Regions from separate parts of the Cupriavidus gilardii genome, predicted to be linked through region 3. Evidence: predicted binding sites of a transcription regulator. Region 3 holds the regulator's gene; each other region holds the start of a gene.

Region 1 (7,664 bases), 670 kb from region 3:
CCAGGCGCCGGTGCAGCAGGCTCAGGCGGTCCCGCCGGCGGCGCAGGTCCTGCAATCGCTGTATCTGAAGGCGGTCAGGCAGGTGCTGGCGCAGACCGAGGACGTGGGGCCGCGCTTTGCCGAAGAGGCCAGGCGCATGCATTACGACGAGGCACCGGAACGCGGCATCCGCGGGACGGCGTCGCCGGAGGAAGTGCAGGCGCTCGCCGAAGAGGGCATCGAAACGTTTCCGCTCGTGGTGCCGGATGCGCTGAAGCAGACGGCTCACTGAATCGCGTCCCGTGCCCGCCTTCGCGCCGGTGCGAGGGCGCGTTGGCCAGAACAATTTGCCGGCCGCAGCCGGCATCACTGGAGACGGGCATGGATCTCAACTACACGGCGGCCGACAACGCCTTCCGCGAGGAAGTGCGCAGCTGGCTGGAAGCCAACCTGCCGGCGGACATTCGCGCCAAGATTCTGAATCACCGCCGGCCCAACCGGGACGATCTGGTGCGCTGGCACAAGATCCTGGCGGGCAAGGGCTGGTCGGCGCCGCACTGGCCGGTCGAGTACGGCGGTACCGGCTGGAACGCGACCCAGCGCCATATCTGGGATGAGGAAAATGCCCGCGTCGGCGCGCCCGGCGTGCTGCCCTTCGGCGTCGCGATGGTCGCGCCGGTGATCATGAAGTACGGCAACGAGCAGCAGAAGTCCTACTACCTGCCGCGCATCCTGGACTGCACCGACTGGTGGTGCCAGGGCTATTCGGAGCCGGGCTCGGGCTCGGACCTGGCCTCGCTGAAGACCCGCGCCGAACTGACTCCGGACGGCAAGCACTACATCGTCAACGGCCAGAAGACCTGGACCACGCTCGGCCAGCACGCCGACATGATCTTCTGCCTGGTCCGCACCGACCCCGAAGCCAAGAAGCAGGAGGGCATTTCGTTCCTGCTGATCGACATGAAGACGCCGGGCATCACCGTGCGTCCGATCATCATGCTCGACGAGGACCACGAGGTGAACGAGGTCTTCTTCGACAACGTCAAGGTGCCGGTGGAGAACCGCGTCGGCGAGGAGAACAAGGGCTGGACCTACGCCAAGTACCTGCTTGGCCACGAGCGCACCGGCATCGCCCGCGTCGGCAATTCCAAGCGCGAGCTCGGCTTCCTGAAGCGCGTCGCGCGCCAGCAGCAGAAGAACGGCAAGCCGCTGCTGGAAGACCCGGTGTTCGGCGCCAAGGTCGCCGCGCTGGAAATCGAGCTGATGGCGCTCGAAATCACCGTGCTGCGCGTGGTGTCGAGCGAGAGCGCCGGCAAGGGCCCCGGCCCCGAGGCCTCGCTGCTGAAGATCAAGGGCACCGAGATCCAGCAGATGCTGACCGAGCTGATGGTCGAAGCGGTCGGCCCGTACGCGCAGCCGTTCGACCGCGACTACCTGGAGTGCGAGACCGAGCACGCGGTGACCGGCTACGACGATGCCGCGCCGCTGGCCGCGTACTACTTCAACTTCCGCAAGACCTCGATCTACGGCGGATCCAACGAAATCCAGAAGAACATCATCAGCCAGATGATCCTGGGGCTGTGAGGAGACAGGAACCATGAACTTCAATCTCAGCGACGAGCAGAAGCAACTGGCTGACGCGGTACGCCGCTTCATCGACAAGAGCTACGACTTCGAGTCCCGCAAGAAGGCCTACAAGAGCGAGACCGGCTACAGCGAAGCGGCATGGAGCGCGCTGGTCGAGCTCGGCCTGACCGCGCTGCCGGTGCCGGAAGCCCAGGGCGGATTCAACGGGTCGGCCATCGACATGATGGTGGTGATGCAGGAGCTGGGCCGCGGCCTGGTGGTCGAGCCGTATCTGGCGACGGTGACAGCCGCCTATGCGTTGAAGCAGGCCGGCGGCCAGGACGCCGTACTCGAACAGGTCGCCGGCGGCGAAGTCAAGCTGGCCACCGCGTTTAACGAGCGCGAGGCGCGCTATGCGCTGAACGACGTGCGGGTGACCGCCAAGGGCGGCAAGCTGAACGGCACCAAGGTCGTGGCGATCCACGGCGGCCAGGCCGACAAGCTGGTGGTGTCGGCACGTACCGGCGGCGGCAATGCCGATCAGGATGGCATCTCGCTGTTCCTGGTCGATGCGAAGGCGCCGGGCGTCACCATCCGCGACTACCGCACGATCGACAACCTGCACGCGGCCGATATCACGTTCCAGGACGCCGCCGGCGAGCTGCTGGGCACCGAAGGTCAGGGCTGGGCGCTGCTCGAGCAGGTCGCCGACTACGCCGCGGTGCTGCTGTGCGCCGAGGCCGTGGGCGTGATGGACACGCTGACCGCCGCCACCATCGAGTACGCCAAGACGCGCCAGCAGTTCGGCGTGCCGATCGCGCGCTTCCAGGCGCTGCAGCACCGCATGGTCGAGATGTTCATCCATGCCGAGCAGTCGCGCTCGATCACGCTACTGGCCGCGGCCCGCTTCGACGAGGCGAGCCCCGAGGAGCGCCGCCGCTACGTGTCCGCCGCCAAGGCGCGGGTCGGACAGGCCGCGCGCACGGTCGGCCAGGAAGCGGTGCAGATCCACGGCGGCATGGGCGTCACCGACGAACTGCCGGCCGCGCACATGTTCAAGCGGCTGACGCTGATCAACACCACCTTCGGCGACGTCGACCACCATCTTGGCCGCTTCGCCAGCCTGCCGGAATTCCAGCAGGCGGCATGATGGCCAGCCGCTGAGGCAAGCAAGGCCGCGCTCGGACAAACGTCCGGCGCGGCTTTTTGTATTCAGGGTTTCTCCCCTCTCCCGCGGGCGGGAGAAGGGCGGGGGAGAGGGCAGCGGCGGTCGCAGTACCGATGGCGGTCGACACCAGCCCCTCTTCCAACCCTCTCCCGCTGAGAGGCGAGGGAGAAACGCATTCGATACGAGGACCCAGGAGACCCCATGTCCGACACCATGTACTTCGAAGACTTCGTCGTCGGCAGTCGGCGCGAGCTCGGTTCGCGGCTGATCACCGAGGACGAGATCGTCAGCTTCGCCACGCAGTACGATCCGCAGCCCTTCCACGTCGACAGGGAGGCGGCGAAGAAAAGCATCTACGGCGGCCTGATCTCGAGCGGCTGGATGACCTGCGCGGTGATGATGCGCATGCTGGTCGACAACATGACGTCGAAGTCGGCCAGCATGGGCTCGCCCGGCGTCGACGAGATCCGCTGGCTCAAGCCGGTCTATGCCGGCGACACGCTGACCGTGTTTGTGTCGGTGCTGGACAAGCGGCCGTCGCAGTCCAAGCCGGATCGCGGCGTCGTGCACACGCAGTGGGAGGCGGTCAACCAGCGCGGCGAGCTGGTCTGCACCGTCAAGGGCATGGGCATGTACGGCCGCCGGCCGTCCTGACATTGGACAAGGAGAGAAGATGCGCACCATCGCTTCGCTGGAAGAGCTCGAGGGCCTGCAGGGGCAGGAGGTTGCCGTCAGCGACTGGACCGAGATCACGCAGCACCAGGTCAACCTGTTCGCCGAGGCGACCGGCGACCATCAGTGGATCCACGTCGATCCCGAACGCGCGCGGCGCGAATCGCCGTTCGGCGCGCCGGTCGCGCACGGCTTCCTGACGCTGTCGCTGCTGCCCGCGCTGATGCAGAGCGCGATGCAGATGCCGGGCGTCAAGATCGGCGTCAACTACGGCCTGAACCGCGTGCGCTTCACCGCGCCGGTGCCGGTCGGCAGCCGGCTGCGCGCGCGGATCAAGCTGCTGAAGGTCGAGCGCATCGCGCCGCCGCCCAATGCACCGGATCTGGTCGGCGCGCAGTCGACCTGGGAGGTCACGATCGAACGCGAGGGCAGCGATCGTCCGGTCTGCGTCGCCGAATCGATCAGCCGGCGCTATTCCTGACGCCCCGGCGCGGTGCGTCGCACCGCTTTGCGTCATCGCACCATCGTGATGCAAGGCGCGCGCGCACCGCCACGGTGCCGTGATCTCGATGCAGTCACCCACGCGGCCACAGGCCGCGTTCTTTTTTGGTGGCACGCTAGTTGCAGAAGTCCCTGCCGGGGTGCGTTCTTCCTCGAACACCAATACGAGCTAGGGAGCTGCAATGAAACGACGTGAGATATTGAAGCTGTCGGCGGTGGCCGCCGCGGCGATGATCGGTACCAGTCCGCTGGCGATCGCGCAATCAAAAGAGCCGATCAAGGTGGGCGTGCTGCATTCGCTGTCGGGCACGATGGCGATCTCGGAGACGTCGCTGAAGGACGTCGCGCTGATGGCCATCGACGAGATCAACAAGAGCGGCGGCGTGCTGGGCCGCAAGCTGGTCCCGGTGGTCGTCGATCCCGCGTCGAACTGGCCGCTGTTCGCCGAGAAGGCGCGCCAGCTGATCAGCAACGACAAGGTCGCGGTGACCTTCGGCTGCTGGACCTCGGTGTCGCGCAAGTCGGTGCTGCCGGTCTACGAGGAACTGAACGCGCTGCTGTTCTATCCGGTGCAGTACGAGGGCGAGGAGATGTCGAAGAACGTCTTCTACACCGGCGCCGCGCCGAACCAGCAGGCCATTCCCGCGGTCGAGTACCTGATGAGCAAGGAGGGCGGGGGCGCGAAGCGCTTCTTCCTGCTGGGCACCGACTACGTGTATCCGCGCACCACCAACAAGATCCTGCGCGCCTTCCTGAAGAGCAAGGGCGTGGCCGACAAGGATATCGAGGAGGTCTACACGCCGTTCGGCCACAGCGATTACCAGACCATCGTCGCCAACATCAAGAAGTTCTCGCAGGGCGGCCGCACCGCGGTGATCTCGACGATCAACGGCGATTCCAACGTGCCGTTCTACAAGGAACTGGGCAACGCGGGCCTGAAGGCCAAGGACGTGCCGGTGGTGGCGTTCTCGGTCGGCGAGGAAGAGCTGCGCGGCATCGACACCAAGCCGCTGGTCGGCCATCTGGCCGCATGGAACTACTTCATGTCGGTCAAGAACCCGGAGAACGACGCGTTCAAGAAGCAATGGGCGGCCTGGGTCAAGGCGAACAACCTGCCGGGCGGCGACAAGCGCGTGACCAACGATCCGATGGAGGCCACCTACGTCGGCATCCACATGTGGGCGCAGGCGGTCAAGAAGGCCGGCACCACCGACCCGAACAAGGTCCGCGCCGCGATGATCGGCCAGACCTTCAAGGCGCCGAGCGGCTTCACGCTGACGATGGGCGAGAACCACCATCTGTACAAGCCGGTGATGATCGGCGAGGTCAAGGGCGACGGCCAGTTCTCGGTGGTCTGGAAGACGCCGAAGCCGCTGCGTGCGCAACCGTGGAGCCCGTTCATCGCGGGCAACGAGGGCAAGCCGGACAAGGTGATGTAAGGCCAGGCCCGGGTGGGGGAGGCCACCCGGCTTTTCCGGCCGTCTCCCGCACGCGGGACGGCCGGCGGCACGGCACCGCAGCCGTGCCTCTCTCTTTCACCGAATTCCGATACCGATTTCATGCCTCGACCCCTGCTGCCCCGAGCGCCCTGGTGGCGCGCCACGCTCGCCGTGCTGCTGTTGCTGGCGGCGCCCGCGCTGTGGGCGGCCGCCGCGCTGACCCAGGCCGATCTGCAGCCCCTGGCCGACGACGATTTCGATGCCAAGCGCGCGGCCATCGCCGCGCTGGCCAAGGCCGATCCGAAGCAGGCCGGTCCGATCCTGCAGGCGCTGCAGGACGACACGCTGCAGTTCGCGCCGGGCATCGGCATGGTGCGCGTCGACGGCGAGCGCGCGATCGACGCGATCACCGGCAAGCCGGTCGAGGTCGATGCCGGCGCGCTGCTATCGCTGACGCTGAACAACAGCCTGCGCGCGCAGGTCGACGGCGCGGCCGGCAGCCTGCTGCTGAGCTCCCCGGACGCCACGGTGCGCGCGCGGGCGATCGCGGCGCTGCTCGAGCGTCCCGAGGACGCGCCGCGCGAGGCCGTCGCCGCCGCGCGCCAGTCGGAGGCCGACACCGCGTTGCGCGCCAGACTCGACGTGATCTGGGCCAATACCGTGCTCGCCGACGGCAGCCGCGAAGAGCGGCTGGAAGCGATCGGCATTCTGGGCCGCGACAGCGATCCGGCCACGCGCCAGCGGCTGCAGCCTCTGGTCGAGCGCGATGACAGCGGCCAGTACCGCGAGCCCGACGCACAGTTGCGTGCCGCCGCGCAGCAGGCCCTCGACAATTTGCGCGCCAGCGAACGCCAGGCCGAACTGATCGGCAACCTGTTCGCCGGCCTGAGCCTGGGCAGCGTGCTGCTGCTGGCCGCGCTGGGCCTGGCCATCACCTATGGCCTGATCGGCGTGATCAACATGGCCCACGGCGAATTCCTGATGATCGGCGCCTATGCGACCTGGCTGGTGCAGTCGCTGTTCCGCGCCTATCTGCCCGATGCCTTCGACTGGTATCTGCCGGCGGCCTTGCCCGCGGCCTTCCTCGCCGCCGCCGCGGTCGGCTTCGTGCTGGAGCGGCTGGTGCTGCGCCATCTGTACGGCCGTCCGCTGGAAACGCTGCTGGCGACGTTCGGCATCAGCCTGCTGCTGATGCAGGCGGTACGGATGCTGTTCGGCGCGCAGAACGTCGAGGTGGCGAACCCCAGCTGGATGAGCGGCGGCGTGCAGTGGATGCCTGGGCTGGTGATCCCGTACAACCGCATCGTCATCGTCGTGTTCGCGCTGGCCGTGGTGGCGATCGCCTGGGCCGTGCTCAATCGCACCCGGCTCGGACTGTTCGTGCGCGCCACCACGCAGAACCGCACGATGGCGGCGTGCGTCGGCGTACGGACCTGGAAGGTCGACAGCTATGCGTTTGCCTTCGGCGCGGGCATCGCCGGGCTCGGCGGCTGCGCGTTGTCGCAGATCGGCAATGTCGGCCCCGACCTGGGGCAGGCCTACATCATCGATTCCTTCATGGTGGTCGTGCTGGGCGGCGTCGGGCAGCTGGCCGGCACCATCGTCGGCGCCTTCGGCCTGGGGATCATCAACAAGTTCATCGAGCCGTTCTACGGCGCGGTGCTGGCCAAGATCATCGTCCTGGTGCTGATCGTGCTGTTCATCCAGAAGCGGCCGCAGGGACTGTTCGCGCTCAAGGGGCGCAGCGCGGAGGCATGATGCAAGGTTCGATCGATCCCGGAACGCGCGCTTTCACGCTGGCGGTGCCCGCGCGCCAGCCGCTGTTCTCCACGCGCGGCTGGCTGGTGCTGGCGCTGGTCGCGCTGCTCGCCGCCGTGGTGGTGCCGGTGTGCGCGCTGGTGCTGCCCGACACGCATCCGCTGCATCTGTCGGCCTATGCGCTGACGCTGATCGGCAAGATCATGTGCTTCGCGCTGGCGGCGATCGCGCTCGATCTGGTGTGGGGCTACTGCGGCATCCTGAGCCTGGGCCACGGGCTGTTCTTCGCGCTCGGCGGCTATGCGATGGGCATGTACCTGATGCGCGCGATCGGCCGCGACGGTGTCTATCGCAGCGAGCTGCCCGACTTCATGGTGTTCCTCGACTGGAAGGAGCTGCCGTGGTTCTGGCACGGCACCGAGCATCTTGGCTACGCGCTGCTGCTGGTGGTGCTGGTGCCCGGCGTGCTGGCCTGGCTGTTCGGCTTCTTCGCGTTCCGCTCGCGCATCAAGGGCGTCTACCTGTCGATCATCACGCAGGCGATGACCTATGCCGCGATGCTGCTGTTCTTCCGCAACGAG
Region 2 (7,664 bases), on a different replicon from region 3:
GAAGCCGCCGCCCTGCATCAGCGCGCCGAGCGCGGCGGCGTCTTCGGGACGGGGCAGGTGGTCCAGCGCGACCACGAGGTAGAGGGAGAAGCAGCCGCCCAGGCCGGCGCCGCCGATGATGGCCCATGCGAGCGGCGCGAGATCGGGCCATCCGGCCAGGCCGGCGAAGCCGATTGCCTGCATGGCCAGCGCGAGCGCCAGCCATGTGCGGCGATCCGGGCTGCGGGCCGCCAGTGTCGGCAGCGCCAGCGCGGCAGCGGCCTGCGCCACCGACATCACCGCGATCAGGCCGCCCGAGGCCGGGCCGCTCCAGCCGCGCTCCTGGTAGTAGGCGGCGAGCCACGCAATCAGCGAGGCATAGCCGCCGTTCATCACGCCGAACGAGGCCATCAGCAGCCAGGTGCGCGGGCGATTGAGCAGCCGCAGCACCGGAATGGCGGTGGGGCGGCTGGTGTTGGCCCTGGCTCTGGCATCAACGGTGGCGTTTGCGTTGGCCCTGGCATCGGCGACGTCGCCGGCAGCAGTCGCTGGCTCGACGGCCGCATCGCCCGGCAGCGTCCGCCACGCCAGCAGCCATCCGGCCCATGCCGGCAGCGCCCACGCCGCCAGCCCCGCATGCCAGCTGCCGCTCAGCCCGGCGATCCACGGCGTCAGCTGCGCGCCGAGCGCGCCGCCCGCCATCAGCGCGGCCGAATAGAGGCCCATCACCATCGCCATCCGCGCCGGAAACTGGCGCTTGACGATCGCGGGCAGCGCCGCCTGCGCGGCCGCCGTCCCGAGGCCGCACAGCGCGGCCGTGGCGATCAGCGCCGTGCCGCCGGGCCAGGCGAGGCGCAACAGTGAACCGATGCCGACCAGCGCCAGCGCGAGCAGCACCGCGCGCCGCTCACCCAGCCATCGGCGCATCGCCGGGGCGAGGCAGGCGCCGACGCCGATCAGTACCATCGGCAGCAGCGTCAGCCACGCCATGCCGCGGTAGTCCAGCCCGGTGCTGTTGCGGATGACCGGAGCCAGCGGCCCGATGCCGGTCAGGAAGGGGCGCAGGTTCAGGCCGGCCAGCACGATCGCGGTCAGCGCCCAGCCCGGCGCGCCGATGCCGCGCCGGCCGGTGGAGACTTCAACTGCCATGGATCTCAACGGCCATAGACCGCATCCGCGCCGATACCCACATCGAGCCGGATCAGCGGCAGGGGCGGCGGGTCGAGCGTCAGCCGCAGCGCCTGGTAGGTGGCCTCGCTGGACAGGCCGTAGGGCGCGGCGTCGTTGTTGTCGAAGGCGTAGTAGACCTCCTGCACGCCGCTGATCACCAGCGCGGCCAGGCACATCGGGCACGGATGGCCGCTGGCATAGATCGCGCAGCAGCGCAGGTCCGGACTTTGCAGCCGCCGGCTGGCAGCGCGGATCGCCTCCATCTCGGCATGGCTGGTCGGATCGTGGCTGTGGACGATGCCGTTGACGCCGGTGGCGATCAGCTGACCGTCGCGCGCCAGCACGGCGCCGAAGGGCCGGCCGCCGCGCGCGCGATTGGCCTGCGCCAGATGCACGGCCTCGCGCAGCAGGGATTCGTGGTTGGACATGGGATGCCTCGCGGAAAAAGAGCCTGCGGGTAGAGGAGCAGACTGTACGCGCGTGCTTGGCAATTGGGAAATTAAATGATGGAATGCGCGGCAGTGCGAAACCCAATACCTGCCGACATCCGGTCGGACGACCTTCCTTGAACGGCATCCTCGATCCCCAGCTGCTGCGCAGCTTCGTCGCCGTGGCCGACAGCGGCAGCTTTACCCGCGCGGCCGAGCGCGTCCATCTGACCCAGTCGACCGTCAGCCAGCAGTTGCGCCGGCTCGAGGAGCAGTGCGGCTGCGTGCTGCTCGACCGTGGCGGCCGCTATGTCACGCCGACCCCTGAGGGCGAGCGTCTGCTCGGCTATGCGCGGCGGATCCTGCAGCTGTCGGGCGAGGCTGTCGCGGTGATCCGCGACAGCGCGGTGCAGGGCGAGATCCGGCTCGGCGTGCCGGAAGACTTCGCGGCGCAGACGCTGACGCCGGTGCTGGCCGATTTCGCCGACGCCTGGCCCGGCGTGCGGCTCGAGGTCACCAGCGGCCTGAGCCACGAACTGTGGCAGGGCTTTCAGGAGGGGGATTTCGATCTGGCGCTGATCAAGCAGCGCGAGGGCAGCGCCGCGGGGCTGGCGAGCTGGCCCGAGCCGCTGTGCTGGATCGACAGCCGCCGGCGTCCCGCCATCGGCCGCGATCCGGTGCCGCTGGCCGTCTTTCCCGGCGGCGCGCTGTATCGCGGCGAGATGACGCATGCGCTGGAGGCGAGCGGCCGGCGCTGGCGCATCGGTTTCGTCAGCGCCAGCCTCGCGAGCCTGAGCTCGGCGGTGGCGGACGGCCTTGGCATCAGCCTGTTGCCGCGCCGCGTGGTCACGCGCGCGCATCGGGTGCTGGACGAGCCGGCGCTGATCGGCGCGGTGCCGCCGGTCGAGCTGAGCCTGCATGTCAGGCCGGAGCCGTCGGCGCCTGCGCGCGACATGGCGGCGCGCCTGCAGGCGATGTGCGATGCCGTGATGCGGCGGGATCAGCGGCAGCGGGGCTAGTGCGCCCCGGTAGCAGCCATCAGCGGTCCGGGCGGATCGGGCCGAACTCCACCGGCACCCAGGTATAGCCGTTGCCGTCGGCCCGCACATGGCCGATGCCGGGGAAGGGCAGGTGCATGCCCGCGACCCACAGCTTGTTGCGCGCGGCATCGTTGAACAGCCGCTTGCGCGTGCGCACCGCGGCGCGGCTGTCCACGTCGAACTCGATCGCCACGTCCGGCCGGCGGAACTGCACCGCATGGCTGTGCACGAGGTCGCCCCACACCAGCAGGCTGTGCGCCTTGCCGTCCTTCTCCGAGCGCAGCAGGTAGCCGGTATGGCCGGGGGTGTGGCCATACGCGGCCACCGCGGCGATGCCCGGCACCAGTTCGTCGCCGGCCTTGAAGGTACGGAAGCGCCCGCCCGCCTGATAGGGGGCGACCGAATCGCGCGCCAGCTTGAAGAACGGCTGGGCCTCGGCCGGCGCCTTGTCGGCGATCTCCTGCGACAACCAGTAGTCGGCGTCCATCTGCGATGCATGGACCGTCGCTGTCGGGAACGCCGGCTTGCCGTCGACCGTGAGGCCGCAGGCATGGTCGCCGTGCAGATGGGTCAGCAGCACCGTGTCGACCTGCATCGGGTCGTAGCCGGCCGCGCGAACGTTGTCGACGATCTTGCCCAGCGCGGGGCCGAAGCAGGCGCCCGCGCCGGTGTCGATCAGCACCAGATTCTTGCCGGTGTGGATCAGGAACCCGTTGACCGCGGTCTGCACGCCGGGGGTCGACTCGACGAACATGCGCGCCAGCAGGGTTTGCACCTCGCGGGCGCTGGTGTTGCGCAGCAGCTTGGGGTCCAGATCGATATAGCCGTCGTACAGCGCGGTGATCTCGAACTCCCCGAGCATCATCCGGTAGTAGCCGGGCACCTGGCTCTGCTGCTGCGCGGGCACGCCTTGCGCGTGGGCCGGCGCGCCGGCCAGCGCAGCGCACGACAGTGCAGCGGCAAGGGCGACGACCAGCCGGAAATCGCGCTGGCGCTAATGTATCACTCGTCACATTTCTCCGCAGACGGTCACTCCGCGGGCGGCAGCCGGTATGGCACGCTGCCGTGCTCGTTGGTCGCCTCGACCAGCCGGATCAGATACAGCAGGAACCGTTCACGGTCGGCCGGCGGCAGATGGTCGACGGTGCGGTCGTGCGCGCGCTGAACCGCAGCCTCCATCTTCCTGACCAGTGTCTTGCCCTTGCGGGTCAGCTTGACCAGCTTGACGCGCCGGTCGGTCTCGCTTTGCCGCCGCTGCAGCAGTCCGCGCGCCTCCAGCCGAGGAATGACTTCGGCCACCGTGGTGCGCTCCAGGCCTATCTCGAGCGCCACGGTGTTCTGGTCCAGTTCGCCGTGCTGCTCGAGCGCGGTCAACAGGCTGTATTGGACCGGCGTGATGCCGAACGCCTCGGTTTCCTCGAGGAACAGCGAGCAGTGGACCTGATGCAGGCGCCGGATCAGGAAGCCGGGGCGTCCGAGCAGCGTGGAGCGGTGCCGGGCGGCATCGATCTCGGTCTTGATGGCAATGGGTCGTTTGGTGGTCGTCATGCGGTGTGGTGGTCCGAAACCGACGGCGCTTCGCCGCCGGCAGATTGGGGCTGGTCAAGCACGAGCCGTTCCAGCGCGACATCGGCCGCCCATTATCGCCGAATACGTGGCATACCCCGTATTGCACAGCAAAGGGGCACGCCCGCCGCGCGCAGCATCCGTCTGCGCCGGTTGGCGGTGCGCCGGCACCAGGGCCGCGCATGCGCATCCTCTCCCAATAGGTGGCATACCCCGCATCCGGGAAAGCGGCCGGAAAACCGCAAAGCCTTGCGCCGCAACGGTTTGCGGCCAAGGCGGGGCGAGCGCCGGCAGGCACTGGCAAAGTTCTTGCGTTTTGCAGCCAGCGTTTTCACCCCATGAGGCCAGCATGACTGCAAGCAATCGCGACATCGTTCTTCGGCAAGGCCGCGTCATCGATCCGGACGCCGGCATCGACGCGGTGTGCGATGTATGGATCCGCAACGGGCGCATCGCCGCGGTCGGCGACAGCTCGCTGGCATTGCCCGCCGAGGCGGCCGTTGCCGACGTCATCGACTGCCGCGGCAAGCTGGTCTTGCCGGGCCTGATCGATACCCACGCCCACGTCTACCAGTACGTGACCGGACGCTTCGGTCTGAACGCGGACATGTGCGGCGTACACTCCGGCGTCACCACGCTGATCGATCAGGGGGGCGCGAGCTGCATGACGCTGCCCGGGTTTCGGCACTACGTCGCCGAGCCGGCAAGCAGCCGCATCCATGCCTTCCTGTCGGCCTATCTGGTCGGCGGCCTCGAAGGCCATTACTACGCCGAGCTGTATCGGCCCGAATGCGTCGATGTCGATGCCACGGTGAAGGCGGCGCTGGCCAATGCCGATCTGGTGCGCGGCATCAAGGCCCATGCCGAACTGGGCGGATTTGCGCGCTGGGGCATCGAGGTGATGCGTGCCTCGGCCGAGATCGGCCGTCAGACCGGGTTGCCTGTCTATGTCCATTTCGGCCAGCTGTGGCCGATGCCAGGCCACCCCGCGCACGAGATCGACCCCGACACGATCCTCGAGCAGGTGGTCGACATGCTCAAGCCTGGCGACGTGCTGGCGCACCCGTTCAGCCGCCATCCCGGCGGCTTCGTCAACCGCGACGGCACCGTGCACCCGCTGGCGCGCGAGGCCGCGGCGCGCGGGCTGAAGATCGATGTCGGTCACGGCTCGCACTTCAGCTACCGGATGGCGCGCACCGTGCTCGAAGCCGGCATCGTGCCCGATACGCTGGGCGCCGACATGCACGGCTACAACACGCACGTGCCGGCGCCTGCAGGGACGCCGGCGGAACATCCGGACCAGGACCACATGTTCCTCGGCCGTGTCCGCTTCAGCCTGGTGTCGGCGATGACCAGCATGCTGGCGCTCGGTCTGCCGCTCGATCACGTGGTACGCATGGCCACCGTCAATGCGGCGCGCATGGCAGGGCTGACCGACGGCGCCGGCACGCTGCGCGTCGGGGCCGAGGCGAACGTCTCGGTGCTGGAGGATCTGCGCGGCCGCTGGGTGCTGGCCGACAACGAGGGCACCCAGGTGGTGGCCGAGCGGATGCTGGAGCCGGCGTTCTGCCTGCGCGCCGGTCGGCGCTTCGACGCCGCCGCACCGATCCTGCCGGTGGCGCAGGTCGCCTAGGAGATCGCGATGACGACCCCGGCAGCGCACGACGACCGCATCGGCAACGGCGGCAACAACGGCGGCAACAACGGCAGCAAGACCAGCGGCATCGGCGCGCGGCTGCGCCGCAAGGAGGACGATCGTTTCCTGCGGGGCCGAGGCGACTATGTCGCCAACCTGCGGATGGTCGGCATGCGCGATGTCGCGTTCGTCCGCAGCCCGCTGGCGCATGCGCGCATCCGTGGCATCGAGAAGCCCGAAGGGCTGGCCGATGCGGTATTTACGCTGGCCGATCTCGACGGCGTGCGGCCCATCGTTGCCGACTCCGGGCTGGCCGGATTCAAGTCGTCGGCGCAGCCGGTGCTCGCCGACGCCAAGGTGCGCCAGGTCGGCGAGATGATTGCAATGTGCGTGGCCCCGACGCGCGCGCAGGCCGAGGACATTGCCGCGCAGGTCTTCGTCGACTTCGACGAACTGCCGGCGGTGGTGGACATGCTGGCCGCACGCGAGCCCGGTGCGCCGCTGGTGCACGAGCACTGGGGCGACAACGTATTTCTTTCGACGGCGGTCGGCACGGACCGCGACAACGAGGCCGCGTTGGCCGCCGTCCGCGCCAGCGCGCCGATCCATGTCGTCCGCACGCTGCGTACCGCGCGCCAGAGCATGGCGCCGATGGAGGGCCGCGGCGTGGTCGCCTGGTGGGACCGGCGCCTGGCCCAACTGGTGGTCGTCACCGCGGCGCAAATGCCGCATATCAACCGCACGGGGCTGGCAGGCTGTCTGGGCCTGGACGAAGGGCAGGTGCGTGTGATTTCGCCCGACGTCGGCGGCGGCTTCGGCTACAAGGGCATCCTGCTGCCGGAGGAAGTCTGCGTCGCGTGGCTGGCGATGCGACTCGGGCGGCCGGTGCGCTGGATCGAGGATCGGCGCGAGCAGCTGACGGCCAACGCGAACTGCCGCGAGCACGCCTATCGCATCGAGGCCTGGGCCGATCGCGATGGCCGCCTGCTGGCGGTCGATTGCGAGGCCACGGTCGATTCGGGCTGCTATTCCTCGTACCCGTTCTCGGCTTGCCTGGAGGCCGCGCAGGTGGGCAGCATCCTGCCCGGGCCTTACATGATGGAGCGCTATCGCTGCCGCACCTGGTCGGTGGCGACCAACAAGCCGCCGATCCTGCCGTATCGCGGCGTGGCGCGTACCGGCGTCTGCTTCGCGATCGAGAGCGTGATGGACGCGATCGCGGTCGAGGCGGGGCTGGAGCCCCATCAGGTCCGGCTGCGCAATCTGGTGCCGCCCGAGCGCATGCCGTACGACAACATCACCGGCAAGCATTTCGACAGCGGCGACTACCCCGAATGCGTGCGGCGCGCCGTGGCGGCCATCGATCTGCCCGGTCTGCGCGCGCGCCAGCAGCGCGGCGAGCCCGACGGGCGCCGCATCGGCGTCGGTTTCGCGGTGTTCTGCGAGCAAGGCGCCCATGGCACTTCGGTCTATCACGGCTGGGGCATTCCGATGGTGCCGGGCCGCGAGCCGGCCGTGGTGCGGCTGACGCCGGATGGCGTGCTGGAGATCCGTGCCGGCGTGCATTCGCACGGGCAAGGCATGGAAACCACGCTGGCGCAGATCGCGCACGAGGTGCTCGGCGTCGACACCGGGCAGGTGCGCGTGCTGCTCGGCGATACCGCGATCACGCCGTATTCGACCGGCACCTGGGGCTCGCGCTCGATCGTGATGGCGGGCGGGGCCGTGGGCCAGGCCTGCAAGCAGTTGCGAAGCCGGCTGCTGCGCATCGGCGCCCATCTGCTTGGCATGCCAGAGCCGGCGGCCAGCTGGCAGGACGGCGCGGTGGTGGCCGGCGGAAGCCGC
Region 3 (7,664 bases):
GTCGATCCGGTGCGCCGATTCGGCCAGCGGACTCAGCAGCTCGCGTTCCATCTCGATCGCTTCGATCAGCGGAGTCTCGGTCGGCGCGGGCGCACCGCCCGCACCGCCCGCCGCCAGGCGCACCGACAGCGGATGGCGACGCCGCGTCTCCGAATAGCGCTGCACCAGCGAATCGGTATTGGCGGTCAGGAAGACCACGCGGACCTCGTGTTCGGCGGACAGGCTGCGCAGTGTCTCGGGCAGCCGCGCCAGCGATTCGCGGCTGCGGATATCGGTGGCGATGCCCAGATGCGTGTAGCCCTCGGCCGCCAGATAGCGGGCCAGTTCGGGAATGAACTGCGCGGGCAGGTTGTCGACGCAGTAGTAGCCTGCGTCTTCAAGCACGTTCAATGCAACCGATTTGCCGGAGCCGGAAATGCCGGTGATGAGGACGATGCGCATAACGCTTGAAGGATAGCATCGCGTGATGATTGCGTCATGACGGTCCGGTGACATCCGCGGCCGGGGAAGGCGTGGCAGGCGGGAAACGTGGCGAAAGCGTGCGAAAGCCGCGCAATGCACGCGCAGGGCGCCGAGAACAGCGAAATAGCAAAGAAAAAGGCGAACCGCCGGGTGCCCCGCGATTCGCCTTGATCTGGCCTTGGCCCGCTCCGGAACAATGCCGGATCAGCGTGCCGTCATGCGGACAGGCACTCCTTCATGAACGCCTTGCGTTCGTCGCCCTTCTTGCCGCTCGCCTGCGCGTTGCAGGCCTTCATCTTCTGCTGCTGCGAGTTGCCCGCGGTGGCGGGCTTGGCCGACAGGCATTCCTTCATGAAGGACTTGCGCTCGTCCCCGGTCTTGCCGGCTGCCTGCGCATTGCATGTCTTCATCTTGCTCTGCTGGCTGTTGCCGGAGGCGGTCTGGGCAAAGGCGCCCGTGGCGACCAGTGGGCACAGCAGCACGCAGGTTGCGATCAGTGTCTTCATGCTGGAATCTCCTGACTGAGGATCGGGTCGCCAAGCGCAGGATGCGCAACGGCGCAGGCTGGGCGTGATGCCCATTACAGCACAAAACGCTGAAAACCCCAATCAGGTTGACGCTGTCTGCGTGTCGGACACGCCGATGCGTCAATGTGGTCTCGAGCCGCGCTCGGCGCAGCCGCTCAGAGCAGACGGCCCTGGCCGCGCGAGGCCGCGTCGGCCTGCATCGCGGCACGCTGGCGATCCATGAAATCGCGCAGCGTGTCGATGCCGCGCAGCCGCAGGATCGTGTTCCGGACCGCCGCCTCGACCAGCACCGCAAGGTTGCGGCCGGCCGCGACCTGGATCTTCACCATATGGATGGGCAGGCCCAGCACGTCCAGATATTGCGAATCGAGCGGGAGCCGTTCGAATTCCCCGTCGTTGCGGCGCACCAGCTGGACCACCAGCTTGAGCTTCATCTTTCGGCGCACCGCGGTTTCGCCGAAGATCGTCTTGATATCGAGCAGGCCCAGGCCGCGCACTTCGAGCAGGTTCTGCAGCAGCGGCGGGCAGCGCCCCTCGACGAAATCCGGGCCAAGACGCACGAAGTCGACCGCATCGTCGGCCACCAGGCCATGTCCGCGCGAGATCAGTTCCAGGCCCAGTTCGCTCTTGCCCAGACCGGATTCGCCCATGATCAGCACGCCCATGCCGAGGATGTCGAGAAACACGCCGTGCATCGTGACGCGCGGGGCGGAGATGCGCGACAGATACAGCCGCAGATGGTCGATGACCGCGGCCGACGACACCGGCGTCGTGAACAGCGGCGTCGACGAGCGGGTGCAGCGCAGTTCCAGGTCGGGCGGCGGTTCCATGCCGTCGGCGACGACCAGAAACGGTGGCTCCAGCAGGATCAGTTCGCCCATCTGCCGCTTGCGCGTTTCGTCGTCGAGCCGCTGGTAGTAGGTAATCTCCGGCTTGCCGAGGACCTGGATCCGGTTCGGGTGGATCAGGTTCAAGTGACCGACCAGGTCGGCGGCCGAGGTCGCCTCGCGTGCGAAGTCGAGGTCGAAGGCGCGATCGGCGCCTTCCAGCCCGGCCACCCAGGACAGTTTGAGGTCGGCTGCGTTGTCGTCGAAGATCGACTGGGAGGTGACGCCGGTGAGTTCCATGCGGGATGAGGCGGGGCGCTAGGGCGGTGGTGTATGCGGTGGGCGCGGCTGTGCGCGCTTATGCCGGAAGGGTCAAGGATGCCATTGCACCAGCAGCTGGTGAATCGCATCGGGCGTCGGCAAAGCGGCGAGGCCATCGCGCATGTCGCGATCGGACAATAGCTGAGCAATTTCCGACAGGATTTCCAGATGCTGCTGCGTGGCCTGTTCCGGCACCAGCAGGAAGATCAGCAGCGAGACCGGCTTGCCGTCGGGCGATTCGAACGGGATCGGCTCGGCGAGCCGCATGAAGGCAGCCAGCGGCTGTTTCAGTCCCTTGATGCGGCCATGCGGGATGGCGACGCCGGCGCCGAGTCCGGTCGAGCCGAGCGATTCGCGGGCGAACAGATTGTCGGTCACCGTGGCGCGCGCCACGCCATGGTTGTTTTCGAACAGCAACCCGGCCTGTTCGAACACGCGTTTCTTGCTGGTGACGCTGACGTCGAGCGAGATATTGCCGGGCGGCAGCAGTTTGGCCAAACGGTTCATTTGAAAATGCGCGGAATTCCTGATACTGGCGCCGCCATGCGGTTCTCGCCGGCGTGGGCCGGTCTGCCGTTGCTGGGCGGTGCGTTCGTTGCCGCCGCTTCCCGACTATCAGCGTGCGGCACATTATAGTGCAGGGGGGCTCCCTGCCGTCCGATGCCGATCGCCCCGAGCGGCATTGCGCAGGAAACGGGGCGGGCATTCTCTAGATGTATTGCACAGCATACACCGGGAAGCCCGCCAGACGGAACCCCATTCCGGTTTCATCCTGCAGGCTGCAAGGAGTGGCGCCGCGCGACCGGCGCAAAAAAGCCGTGCTCCTGGCACGGCTTCCTTCCTCGCTTCAAGGCGGGCCGTCGTCCGGCCGCGCCGAATCATCAAGCTACTGCTGGGCCTGACTGGCCGCGAAGCTGTGGTACTTCAGCGATTCGCGGTCGTGGCTCTGCACCTTGTCCTTGTAGCGGATTACCTGCCGGTCCAGCTTGTCGACCAGCATGTCGATCGCCGCATAGAGATCTTCGTGATGCGCCTCGACAAAAATGTCCTTGCCCTTCAGATGCACATTGATTTCCGCGCGCTGACGGCGATCCTTTTCCTTTTGATTGTCGACCGATAGCAGCACGCTGACGTCAATAACCTGATCGAAATGCCTGAGGATTCGCTCCAGTTTCGTTTCCACGTACTCACGCAGCGAAGGCGTGATGTCCAAGTGGTGTCCACTGATCTTGAAGTTCATAGCGCTTCTCCTTCTGAAAGAGCCGCACCAGGCAGGCGATGCGACTCGGCTACAAAGACTTGCGAAGGTTCACGGCCGGGATCTTCAAGGCTTCACGATATTTGGCGACGGTACGTCGCGCCACGACGAAGCCTTGTTCCCCCAGCAGTTCGGCAATCCGGCTGTCGGACAACGGGTTTCTGGGGTCTTCGGCTCCTATCAGCTGCTTGATCAGCGCACGGATTGCGGTGGAAGAGGCGGCACCGCCGGTCTCGGTCGATACATGGCTGCCGAAAAAATATTTCAGCTCGAATGTCCCCATCGGGGTGGCCATGTACTTGTTGGTCGTCACACGAGAAATAGTCGACTCGTGTAGACCCAGTGTATCGGCTATCTCCCTCAAAACCAAGGGGCGCATCGCAATTTCGCCGTGCGTAAAGAAATTCTTTTGCCGCTCCACGATGGCTTGTGCGACGCGCAAAATGGTGTCGAAACGCTGCTGGATATTTTTGATGAGCCAGCGCGCCTCCTGCAGTTTCTGCTGCAATCCCGCGGCGCCGGTATCGCCTTTCGCACCGCGCAAGATCTGCGCATACATGTCGTTGATGCGTAGCCGCGGCATCACATCGGGATTGAGCTGGGCGATCCAGTTGTGGCCGCTCTTGCGCACGAATACATCGGGCACCACGAAGTCCGCTTCCGGCCGGCTGTAGGCGTGGCCGGGATATGGCGCGAGCGAACGGATCAACTCGTGCGCGGCCTTCAGCTGCATGTCGTCGACCTGCAGCGCCTTCTTCAGCCGTGTGTAGTCGCGCGCGGCCAGCAGTTCGAGGTGATGGCGGACGATGGTCATCGCCAGCTCGCGCTGCGGATGTTCGATGCGGCGCAGTTGCAGCGACAGGCACTCTGCTGCGTTGCGTGCGCCGACCCCGGGCGGATCGAAGCTTTGCAGCAGCGTCAGCATCGCATGCACTTCGTCGAGTTCGAATTCGAGCTCTTCCGGCAATTCGGACAGGATTTCCTCGAGCGACGCGCTCAGATAACCGTCGTCGTCGAGCGATTCGATCAGGAAAATCGCCAGGCCCTTGTCGCGCGTGGAGATTTTCAGCGGCGTCAATTGCTCCATCAGATATTCGCGCAGCGTGGGCTCGGCATCGCGCAATTGCAGCGGTGTTTTCTCGTCCTCATCGCTTTGCGGACGGCGGGCGAAGTCGTCCAGGCTCCAGTCGCCGCCATAATCGTCGCCCGCGCCGTCGGCATAGCCTTCGTCGGCTGCGGCGGCGCCGTCCGCGTGCGAGTCCGCGGGCGCCGCCGGTTCGGCGGGCGAGGTCGTGGTGGCGGTCTGCACATTGACCGACCCGTCGGCGGCAACGCGCAGCGGGCTTTCGATCCAGTCGTTTTCGCGTTCGAGCAGCGGATTCTCGGTCAGCGCCTGCTCGACTTCCTGTTGCAGTTCCAGCGTGGACAACTGCAACAGCCGGATGGACTGCTGCAGCTGCGGCGTCAGGGCCAGATGCTGGGAGAGGCGTAGCTGTAGCGACGGTTTCATGCGGCCTATTTTATGCGCAACTTCGGCCGCGATGGAACGGAATTTGCTATCGGAAGTTTCGATTGCGTGGTCAGAAGCGATTGCCTGATGGATCACCAGAGGAGGATCGTGGCATCGCTTGCCGGCGTGCGAAGCGGCGGCCCCGCAGTGCGGGGGAGTCGCGCGGCGGACCGCCCGATGTCAGCGCACCATTACATGCGGAAGTTTTCGCCCAGGTAGACGCGCCGCACCGATTCGTTGGCGATGATTTCCTTGGGCTCGCCTGCCGCCAGCACCGCGCCCTCGCTGATGATGTAGGCGTGGTCGCAGATGCCCAGCGTCTCGCGTACGTTGTGGTCGGTGATCAGCACGCCGATATTGCGCGCCTTCAGGAAGCTGACGATGCGCTGGATTTCGCCCACGGCGATCGGATCGACGCCGGCGAAGGGTTCGTCGAGCAGGATGAAGCGCGGCGCGGAGGCCAACGCCCGCGCGATCTCGACGCGCCGCCGCTCGCCGCCGGACAGCGACAGCGCCGGGTTGTTGCGCAGGTGCGCGATTTGCAGGTCGTCGAGCAGGCTGTCGAGGCGGCGCTCGATCTCGGCCGCGGACAGCGCCTTGCCGTTGTCGCGCTGCAGTTCCAGCACCGCGCGGATGTTCTGCTCGACATTGAGCTTGCGGAACACCGACGCTTCCTGTGGCAGGTACGACAGCCCCATGCGCGCGCGCTCGTGGATCGGCAGGCCGCTGATGTGCTGGCCATCGAGCACGATGTCGCCTTCGTCGAGCGCGACCAGGCCAACGATCATGTAGAACGAGGTGGTCTTGCCCGCGCCGTTGGGGCCGAGCAGGCCAACGACCTCGCCGCTCTTGACGTCGAGCGACACGTCCTTGACCACGGTGCGCGAGCCGTAGCGCTTCTTCAGATGGCGCACCACCAGGTTGCTGGTGACGGGCATCGTGCCGGCGCCAGCGCCGGCTGCGGTATTGGCGTTGGCGGCTGGAGCGGTGGCGGTAGCGGTGTCGGCAACGGACATGTGGGCAATCCTTTGATGCTGCGTGATGCGAAGCTGGCGGCGAAGCGCGTGCGGCGTGGGCCGGGGGCGGGCCGGCAAGCGCTCAGGGTTTGGCCGTCGGCGAGCCCTTCAGATCGACACCGGCACCGCTGCCGCCGGTTCCCTGGCTCTGGCGCGGCGACAGCACCGCGCGCACGCGGCCGGACGGGTTCGCCGGCGCCGCGTTGCCGCTGCCGCCGGCCGCGGTGTAGAACTCGTTGCGGCTGTCGTAGGTCAGCACCGCGCCGCGGATCTCGTCGACGATCTTGGCACCGGCCAGGCGCGCCATGCGGGCATTGCCGATCAGCTTGGCGACCTCCTGCTTGCCGTCGTATTCGATGCGGTCGCCCCAGCCGTCGATGTACTCGTCGACGTTGTCGCGCTTCTGCCGGATGTAGGCCTGCTTGCCCCCCTTGGAAGTCGCCACCGCGTACTGGTAGCCCTCCGGGTCGGTGCGGACCTCGGCGGCATCGGACTTCAGCACCATGGTGCCCTTGGTCAACACCACGTTGCCGGTCAGCGTATAGATCTGCTTGACGTCGTCGTAGCTGGCGTTGTCAGCCTCGAGCACCAGCGGCTTGTCGCGGTCGGCGCGTTCGGCGAGCGCCGGCAGGGCGAGCGTCATGCCGGCGGCGAAGGCGAGCAGCACGGCGGTGGCGCGGCGGCGGGTCCAGGTCGTCAGGGTCAGGGTCATGTTGGCCACGATGGCGTTGATTGGCGTTGTCCGGGAGGGATCGTTCGAAGGTTGCGTGGCGGGCGCGGCGGCGCGATGCGTCATGGCTTCGCGCCGCCGCCGCGCGGCGCCATCACGATGGTGCCGCGCACATTGCCGAGCAGGTTGACCTCGCGCGTGACATTGTTGAAGACCAAGCCGTTGGCGGTCATCACCGACGGGCCGCGGGTCAGCTTGACCGGCTTGTCGGTCTTGACGATGTCGTCGTTGATCAGGATCTGGAAGTAGCTCGAGGTCGCGCTCATCTGCGGGTCCTGCGACGGATCGGCGCCCTGCACGCGGACGATATGGGCGTTGCCGAACAGGTCGATCACGCTCGCGTCGGCGTTCATCCGGCCGAGGTCGGCAGTGCCGGTCACCGGCGGCCGGTCCGGCTCGTAGGCCCGCATCGCCGGCCGCGTGACCTCGTAGGTCTGGTCGTCCTCGTAATGGATCATCCGCTCGCCGGTGAAGCGCATCTTGGTGCTGCCGTCCTCGGCCAGTTCGGTCGCGGTGAAGCGCTCCATCCAGTAGTCGGGCACATGGCGCTTCTGGCGTTCGGTATCGCTGACCTGGCGCGGCGTATTGATCTGCACGAGCCAGAAGGTACTGCCGGCGACCAGCGCCATCAGCAGCAGCGGCATCAGCCGCAGTGCGAGCCGGGACAGGGAGGGAAACAGATCGCGCATGGCGTGCGTCAGATGACCTTGGCCCGGGTCAGGTCATGGATATGCAGCGCGCCGACCAGGCGCTGGTCGGCATCGACCACCAGCAGCTGGTTGATGCGGTTCGCTTCCATGATCTGCACCGCCTCGACCGCGAGCTGGTCCGGCCCGACGGTGAACGGATTGGCATGCATGACCTCGCCGATCGGCACGGTCTTCCAGTCGCGCGGCGTTTCCAGCAGCCGGCGCAGGTCGCCGTCGGTAAAGACGCCGATCGCGCGGCCGCCGGCGTCGACGATCGCGGTCATGGCCATGCCCTTGCGGGTGATTTCCATCAGGGCCTGCGCC
Region 4 (7,664 bases), 1.2 Mb from region 3:
GATCCGGCCTCGCGCGCCCAGATCGTCGACGAAGCGCGCCGCCTTGCCGCCGAGCAGTCCACCGCGGTGCTGTGGGCCACCCATCTGGTGCAGGAGGTCGCCGCCTGCGACCGCGTCGTCGTGCTGCATCGAGGCACGGTCCGCTTCGACGGCACCCCGGCGATGCTGCGCGCCGCCACCACGCAGCACGATCTCGAACGGGCCTTCCTGGCCCTCACCGCCTCGGAGGCATCGACATGAGCCACCTGCCACCGGTGCCGCGCATCCGCTGGGTCGTCGGCGCAACCCTGGCCGCGACCGCCGTGCTGGTGCTGGCCGGTTGGTCCGAGGCGGCATATCCGGCTGAGCGTGGCGCCACACGCGGCCAGGTCATCGTCTCCAGCGAGAAGGACGGCAGCCTGACGTTCTACGACGCCGCCAGCCGGCAGATCGCCGCGGTGCTGCCGCAGTGCCGCAGGCCGCGCCATCTGCAGCTGTCGCCCGACCGCACGCGCCTCTATGTCGCCTGCAGCGACGACGATCGCATCGATGTGGTCGACGTTCGCACGCGCAAGACGCTGGCGGCGCTGCGCGTCGGCGACGATCCGGAAATGTTCGACTTGAGTCCGGACGGCAGCACGCTCTATGTCTCCAACGAGGAAGAGGCCCTGCTGACCGCAGTCGATACGGCGACCGGGCAGAAGCGCTTTTCGGTGGCCGTCGGCGACGAGCCGGAGGGGGTCAAGGTCAGCGCCGACGGCAAGCGCGTCTACGTCGCCTCCGAAGTGGCCAATCTGGTCCATGTGATCGACGTGGACAGCCGCAAGATCATTCGCCATATCCGCGTCGGCAACCGGCCGCGCCGCTTCGCGCTGTCGCCCGACGGCAAGGAGCTGTGGGTCAGCAACGAGCTCGGCGCCAGCGTGTCGATCATCCGTACCGACACGCTGCAGGTCGCGCACGTGCTGACGTTCGCGCCGAAGGGCTTTCGTGCCGACGACGTGACGCCGGTGGGTATGGCGCTGTCGCGCGATGGCAGGCGCGCCTATGTGGCGCTCGGACGGGCCAACCATGTGGCGGTCGTCGATGTCGCAAGCCGGCGCGTGCTCGACTACGTGCTGGTCGGCAGGCGCGCCTGGGGCCTGGCGCTGACCCGCGACGATGCGCTGCTGTACGTGACCAACGGCCTGTCGGACGACGTCAGCGTGGTCGACACCGCGCGCGCCAAGGCGGTGGCGACGCTGAAGGCGGGCCGCGTGCCGCATTCGGTAGCGATCGATGACTAGCCTGCCCTGCCTGCGGCCGCTTGCCATGTGCGTGTTGCTGGCCGGCATTGCAACGGCTACGGCAACGGCTGCGCAGCCCGCCGCTGCGTCCGAACTTCGCATCGGTGTCATCAGCCTGGCCGACGATCCGCGCTACGAGCCCAGACGGCTGGAGCAGCGCTATCCGGGCCACCCCGAGGGCCGGCCTTTCGACGGCATGCGCGTCGCCGCGGCCGAATCCCGCCTTGCGCTCGAGGCCGCGGGGCTGACGCTGAAGCTCGAAGCGGCCGAAGCCCGCGATGCGCAGGCCGCGGCCCAGGCCGCCGCCGCGCTGGCGCGCCAGGGTGTCCGCTATATCGTGCTGGACCTGCCCGCCGATGCCGTCCGCGCGGCGGCCCGTACGGTCAAACCGGCCGACGCACTGCTGCTCAATGTTTCAGCCGACGACGACGCGTTACGCGGGGAAGGCTGCGCCCCCAATCTGCTGCACACGCTGCCGAGCCGGCGCATGCAGGCCGACGCGCTGATGCAGGCGCTGGCCGCCCGCAAATGGCGCAAGGCATTGCTGCTGACCGGCCCCGCCCCGGAGGATCGCGCGTGGCAGGCGCTCTATCAGCAGGCGGCCCGGCGGTTCGGGGTCGCCTGGGCCGCACAGCGCGATTTCCGTCTGTCGAACGATCCGCGCGAACGGGAGCTCGCCAACGTCCGCCTGCTGACCGGCGGGCCCGACCATGACGTCGTGATCGTCGCCGACGCCGATGGCGAGTTCGCCCGCACCGTGCCGTACGCCACGCAGCTGCCGCGCCCGGTTGCCGGCGCCAACGGGCTGACCGCGATGGCGTGGCACCGCGCGTGGGAGCGCCACGGCGGCCCGCAATTGAACCGGCGCTTCGTCAAGGCGGCCGGGCGGCCGATGAGCGGCCACGATTGGGCTGGCTGGGTGGCGGTCAAGGCGGTGGTCGAAGCGGTGACGCGCGCGCCGAAGGCGCCGTTTGCCGAGCAGGCGAAGGCGCTGCGATCCGGCGACATTGCCATCGACGGTTTCAAGGGCCCGCGCCTGAGTTTCCGGCCCTGGGACGGGCAGCTGCGCCAGCCGGTGTTGCTCGCGCATCCCGACGGCGTGGCGGCGGTGGCCCCGCTCGACGGTTTCCTGCATCCGAAGAACAACCTCGACACGCTGGGCGCGGATGCGCCCGAGAGCGCGTGCCGCCGCTGATACCCATGCCCGCCATCTCCATGCCGACCTCTCCCTTGCTCCACCGCTGGCGCGCGCTGCGCGCCGTTGCCGGCCGCGAGCTGCGCAAGTTCCTGCGCCAGCCCGGCCGCCTGATCTCGTCGCTGGTGCGGCCGTTGCTGTGGTTCCTGGTGTTCGGCGCGGGCTTTCAGAACGTGTTCGGCGTCGCCATCATTCCGCCCTACGACACCTATGTCGAATACAAGGTCTATCTGACCCCCGGCCTGCTGGCGATGATCGCGCTGTTCAACGGCATGCAGTCCTCGCTGGCGATGGTCTACGACCGCGAAATGGGCGTGATGCGGCTGCTGCTGACGGCGCCGCTGCCGCGGCCATGGTTGCTGGCGTGCAAGCTCGCGGCCGGTGCGCTGCTGTCGCTGCTGCAGATGGCGGCCTTCCTGCTGGTCGCGGTGCTGTTCGACGTGCCGGTCGACTATGCCGCGCTGGCGATGCTGCTGGCGGCGATGACGCTGGCCGCGCTGATGCTGGGTGCGCTGGGCCTGGCGCTGTCGGTGCATGTGCGGCAGCTGGAAAACTTCGCCGGCATGATGAACTTCGTGATCTTTCCGATGTTCTTCATCAGCACCGCGCTGTATCCGCTGTGGAAACTCGAGGAATCGGGAGCCGAGCCGATCCACCAGCTCGCGCGGATCAACCCGTTTACGCATGCGGTCGAGGCCATCCGTTTTGCGCTGTATGGCCAGGCGGCATGGGGCAGCCTCGCCGTGGTGGCCGCGTGTGCCTGCCTGTTCTTCGGCGTCGCATTGTTCGGCTACGACCCGCAGCGCGGCATGGCAAGGCCGCTGGGGAAGCGGGCATGAGGCGGCCTGCCTGGCCCCGCCGCCATGGCGGGCGCGGCCGCGGGTGGCTCGGCACGCTGCTGGCCCTGGCGGCGGTACTGGCCGCGGCACGGGGGCATGCGGCGGCCGATGCCGATCCCTTCGCCTCGCCGCAATGGCCCGCGTTGCGCGCCGAGATGCTGGGCAATGCGCCGGCGGTGTTCGATCCGCGCGTCAAGGTCGTCGGCCCCGCTTTCGCCGAGGATGCGCTGAACGTGCCCATCGCGTTCGATGCCTCCGCGCTGGGCGAGGTCGACAGGATCGTCGTGGGCGTCGACCGCAATCCGATCCGCCAGGTGCTGACCTTCACGCCTGGCAGGCTCAAGCCCGCCCTGTCCTTCCGCTTCAAGCTCGAACAGGGATCGCCGGTACGGGTGGCGGCGCGCACGCGCGACGGGGTCTGGCATGTCGGCGGACTGCTGGTCGACGCCGCCGGCGGCGGCTGCACGGTGCCCGGCGTGACGCGCAAGGATGGCTCGTGGAGCGCGACGCTGAACCGGGTCGAGGCCCGGCGCTTCGCCGCGCTCGATGGCGGCGGTGGCCGGGTCCGGATCCGCGTGATGCATCCAATGGATACCGGCCTCGTGGCGGGCATCCCTGCCTTCCATATCGAGCAGCTGGCCCTCGTCGACGGCCGCCGCGAACCGCTCGGCACGCTGGAGCTGCACGAGCCCGTGTCGGAGAACCCGATCTTCTCGTTCGACCTGCGCGAGCCGGCTGCCCAACCGCTGGCGGTGACCGGCCGCGACAACAACGGCAACCGTATCGACGCCAGGGTGCTGCCATGAGCAACAGGCTGGCCACGATTGCCCTGCATATTGCCCTGCTGTTGCCCGCATCGGCATTCGGCGACGGGCTCGTGGGAAGGCCGCTGCAGCCGCCCGACTACCGCCTCGCGCCGCGCGGCATCGGCGACGGCGTCTGGCTGCTCGAGGGCGCGAACGCCGACTTCGCGGTCGGCAACGGCTGCAACATCATCAATACGGCCTTCATCGATACCGGCGACGGCGTGGTCGTCGTCAATACAGGACCGTCGCGGCGCTACGGCGAGCAGCAACGCGTGGCGATCGCCAGCGTGACGAAGGCCCCGGTCCGTCTGGTGCTGAACCTGAACCTGCATCCCGACTACTTCTTCGGCAACCAGGCCTACGCCGACGCGACCCCGGCGGCGCTCGCCGGCACCGTCGCCGGTGCTGCGCGCGAGGCCGGCTCGTATGCCGACAACCTGTATCGGCTGTGCGGAGACTGGATGGCCGGCACCGAACCGGCGCCGCCCGCCATGACGATCGAGCCGGGACAGCGCACGATCGGCCGCCATCGCTTCGAGCTGCTGCACCTGCAAGGCCATACCGGCGACGACCTGGTGCTGATCGACCATACGGCGCGCGTGATGTTCGCCGGCGGCCTCGTCTTCCGCTCGCGCGTCCCGACCACGCCGCACGCCGACATCCCACGCTGGCTGGCCAGCCTGGACGTGCTGGAACGCCGGATGCGCGAGGACGGCTTGCGTCTGCTGGTGCCAAGCCATGGCCCGGCGCTCGATCGCGCCGATGCGATCGCACAGACGCGGAATTACCTGCGTTGGCTCGACACGCGCCTGCGCCAGGCCGCCAGAGAGGGCCGCGATCTCGCCGAGGTCATCGCGATGCCGGTGCCGGCGCCCTACTCGGAATGGGCCGCGATGCCGGCCGAATACCTGCGCAACGTCACGCACCTGTATCCCGCGTACGAACGCGAGGCATTGGCGCCATGAGCGCCTGTGCCGGGGCTCGGGCAAGAGGTGCTCCATTCCGCGACAGCGATTGTTGCGCGTTAGCGCGATACGGCCCGGTACGGCGCATCTGCGCAGTCGATCGCGGCGCGAAATGGCCCGCCAACAACGGGAATTTTTCACGGCTGGCGTGGCACGCGATTTGCGGCTTGGCGCAGCGGCGCGGCATCGCCGATCGGCTCGTGCCGCGCCTATGGAAGGACCACCGGGAAATCCGCAGCAAAGATGATCGAAAACCGATGATCGACAAAAAGAGAGAGGAGCAAACGATGAGCAAGTTGAAGGTGCTGGTGCTGGCAACCGCCTGCGTGGCCAGCTTCGCCGCGCGTGCCGCGGTAACGGACGCGATGATCGAAAACGACGCGAAGAGTCCCGGTGATGTGCTGTCGTGGGGAATCGGACCGGAGGGCCAGCGCTTCTCGCCGCTGGCAAGGATCAACACGAAGAACGTCGCGCGCCTGGTGCCGGCGTGGTCGTTCTCGTTCGGCGGCGAGAAGCAGCGCGGCCAGGAATCGCAGCCGCTGATCCATAACGGCAAGATGTTCGTTACCGCTTCGTATTCCCGGATCTTCGCGCTCGATGCCAGGACCGGCGCCAAGCTGTGGAAGTACGAGCATCGGCTGCCCGAAGGCATCATGCCCTGCTGCGACGTGGTCAACCGCGGCGCGGCACTTTACGACAACCTGGTCATCTTCGGCACGCTCGATGCGCAACTGGTGGCGCTCAACCAGGACACCGGCAAGGTCGTGTGGAAGGACAAGATCGACGATTACGCGGCCGGCTATTCGTACACGGCGGCGCCGATGATCGTCAAGGGCCTGGTGCTGACCGGCGTGTCCGGCGGCGAGTTCGGCGTGGTAGGCCGCGTCGAGGCGCGCGACGCGAAGACCGGCCGGATGGTCTGGGTCCGCCCGACCGTCGAGGGTCACATGGGCTATCGGTTCGACGCCGAGGGCAACAAGATCGAGAACGGCATCACCGGCAACCTGAACGCCAGCTGGCCCGGCGAGACCTGGAAGACCGGCGGCGCGGCGACCTGGCTCGGCGGCACCTACGATCCGAAGACAGGGCTGGCCTATTTCGGCACCGGCAACCCGGGGCCGTGGAACAGCCACCTGCGCAAGGGCGACAACCTGTACTCGTCGTCGACGGTCGCCATCGATCCGGCCACCGGAAAGATCGTCTGGCATTACCAGAACACGCCGAACGACGGCTGGGATTTCGACGGCGTCAACGAGTTCGTGACCTTCGATCTGGACGGCAGGCGCGTCGGCGGCAAGGCCGACCGCAACGGCTTCTTCTATGTCAACGACGCGCGCGACGGCAAGGTGCTGAACGCCTTCCCATTTGTCCGCAAGGTGACCTGGGCAAAGGACATCGATCTGAAGACCGGCCGGCCCAACTTCGTCGCGGAAAGCCGTCCCGGCGATCCCGCCGATCAGAAGAAGGGACAGTCGGTGTTCGCGGCGCCGGGCTTCCTCGGCGGCAAGAACCAGCAGCCGATGGCATACAGCCCGCAGACCCGCATGTTCTACGTCCCGGCCAACGAGTGGGGCATGGACATCTGGAACGAGCCGATCACCTACAAGAAAGGCGCGGCCTTCCTTGGCGCGGGTTTCACCATCAAGCCGCTGAACGAGGACTATATCGGCGCGCTGCGCGCGATCGATCCGAAGACCGGCAAGATCGTCTGGGAGGTCAAGAACAATGCGCCGCTGTGGGGCGGCGTGATGACGACCGCCGGCGGCCTCGTGTTCTGGGGCACGCCCGAGGGCTATCTGAAGGCGGCCGATGCGAAGACCGGCAAGGAGCTGTGGCAGTTCCAGACCGGCAGCGGCGTGGTGGCGCCGCCGGTCACCTGGGAAGAGAACGGCGAGCAGTTCATCGCCGTGGTGTCGGGCTGGGGCGGCGCCGTGCCGCTGTGGGGCGGCGACGTCGCCAAGCGCGTCAACTTCCTCGAGCAAGGCGGCTCGGTCTGGGTGTTCAAGCTGAGCAAGGTCTGAGCGTTTGCCGTACAGGCCGGCGCCAACGCATGCGATTGCCGCATGCGATGACGGCGCCGGCCGCATTCGAATGGGGGACTCATGCTGAAAGAACAGATTCGACGTATCGCGCCGCCCGGCGCGGCCGCGCTGGCCATGGGCCTGGTGCTCGCCGGTTCGGCGCACGCGGCGCCCGATATCAAGGCGCTGGCCCACAAGAACGGCTGCTTCTCCTGCCACGGCATGCAGGGCAAGCTGGTCGGGCCCGGCTTCGCCGAGGTCGCCGCCAAATACAAGGGGGACGGCGAAGCCGCAGGCAAGCTGGCGCGCAAGATCCAGGAAGGCGGCAAGGGGGTATGGGGGCGGATTCCGATGCCGCCGCATCCTTCGCTGAAGGACGAGGAAGCGAAGCAGCTGGCGGCGTGGGTGCTGGAGGCGGGCTGAACGGCGGCCCTTGCGAGGCGCGATGTTCCATCGCCCTCCATCGCCGTCCATCGCCCCCTCCGCACCCCTCTCCCGCAAGCGGGAGAGCGAGCTTGATGCCGGCAGCGCGACCGCTCGCCACGCTGCCGTTCTCTCCTCCGCTCTTCCGCT

What was found. The regulator sigma-54, encoded in region 3, starts transcription at its own class of promoters, with help from an activator protein. The targets are predictions, from matches to a motif close to TGGCANGNAANCTGCTTT.
Region 1: the regulator sigma-54 is predicted to act here: its motif matches at 3,996-4,013, upstream of urtA (urea ABC transporter substrate-binding protein).
Region 2: the regulator sigma-54 is predicted to act here: its motif matches at 4,482-4,499, upstream of FOB47_RS09915 (amidohydrolase/deacetylase family metallohydrolase).
Region 4: the regulator sigma-54 is predicted to act here: its motif matches at 5,220-5,237, upstream of FOB47_RS17410 (PQQ-dependent methanol/ethanol family dehydrogenase).

What each region holds. Positions count from the first base shown of each region.
Region 1 covers NZ_CP054626.1:1,040,297-1,047,960, forward strand. The annotation lists gene FOB47_RS14960 (DUF1178 family protein) at 1-271, shown strand, start outside; gene FOB47_RS14965 (acyl-CoA dehydrogenase family protein) at 361-1,563, shown strand; gene FOB47_RS14970 (acyl-CoA dehydrogenase family protein) at 1,577-2,695, shown strand; gene FOB47_RS14975 (MaoC family dehydratase) at 2,915-3,367, shown strand; gene FOB47_RS14980 (MaoC family dehydratase) at 3,387-3,866, shown strand; gene urtA (urea ABC transporter substrate-binding protein) at 4,069-5,325, shown strand; gene urtB (urea ABC transporter permease subunit UrtB) at 5,446-7,083, shown strand; gene urtC (urea ABC transporter permease subunit UrtC) at 7,080-7,664, shown strand, end outside.
Region 2 covers NZ_CP054624.1:2,197,486-2,205,149, reverse strand. The annotation lists gene FOB47_RS09940 (cyanate transporter) at 1-1,128, opposite strand, end outside; gene FOB47_RS09935 (nucleoside deaminase) at 1,134-1,577, opposite strand; gene FOB47_RS09930 (LysR family transcriptional regulator) at 1,724-2,596, shown strand; gene FOB47_RS09925 (MBL fold metallo-hydrolase) at 2,616-3,593, opposite strand; gene FOB47_RS09920 (MarR family winged helix-turn-helix transcriptional regulator) at 3,647-4,165, opposite strand; gene FOB47_RS09915 (amidohydrolase/deacetylase family metallohydrolase) at 4,533-5,816, shown strand; gene FOB47_RS09910 (xanthine dehydrogenase family protein molybdopterin-binding subunit) at 5,826-7,664, shown strand, end outside.
Region 3 covers NZ_CP054626.1:367,246-374,909, forward strand. The annotation lists gene rapZ (RNase adapter RapZ) at 1-441, opposite strand, end outside; gene FOB47_RS11885 (PsiF family protein) at 678-968, opposite strand; gene hprK (HPr(Ser) kinase/phosphatase) at 1,145-2,116, opposite strand; gene ptsN (PTS IIA-like nitrogen regulatory protein PtsN) at 2,189-2,644, opposite strand; gene hpf (ribosome hibernation-promoting factor, HPF/YfiA family) at 3,024-3,377, opposite strand; gene FOB47_RS11905 (RNA polymerase factor sigma-54) at 3,427-4,905, opposite strand; gene lptB (LPS export ABC transporter ATP-binding protein) at 5,097-5,921, opposite strand; gene lptA (lipopolysaccharide transport periplasmic protein LptA) at 6,004-6,633, opposite strand; gene lptC (LPS export ABC transporter periplasmic protein LptC) at 6,714-7,340, opposite strand; gene FOB47_RS11925 (KpsF/GutQ family sugar-phosphate isomerase) at 7,349-7,664, opposite strand, start outside.
Region 4 covers NZ_CP054626.1:1,559,011-1,566,674, forward strand. The annotation lists gene FOB47_RS17380 (ABC transporter ATP-binding protein) at 1-240, shown strand, start outside; gene FOB47_RS17385 (PQQ-dependent catabolism-associated beta-propeller protein) at 237-1,265, shown strand; gene FOB47_RS17390 (ABC transporter substrate-binding protein) at 1,258-2,460, shown strand; gene FOB47_RS17395 (ABC transporter permease) at 2,466-3,299, shown strand; gene FOB47_RS17400 (quinoprotein dehydrogenase-associated SoxYZ-like carrier) at 3,296-4,105, shown strand; gene FOB47_RS17405 (quinoprotein relay system zinc metallohydrolase 1) at 4,102-5,070, shown strand; gene FOB47_RS17410 (PQQ-dependent methanol/ethanol family dehydrogenase) at 5,358-7,091, shown strand; gene FOB47_RS17415 (c-type cytochrome) at 7,173-7,514, shown strand.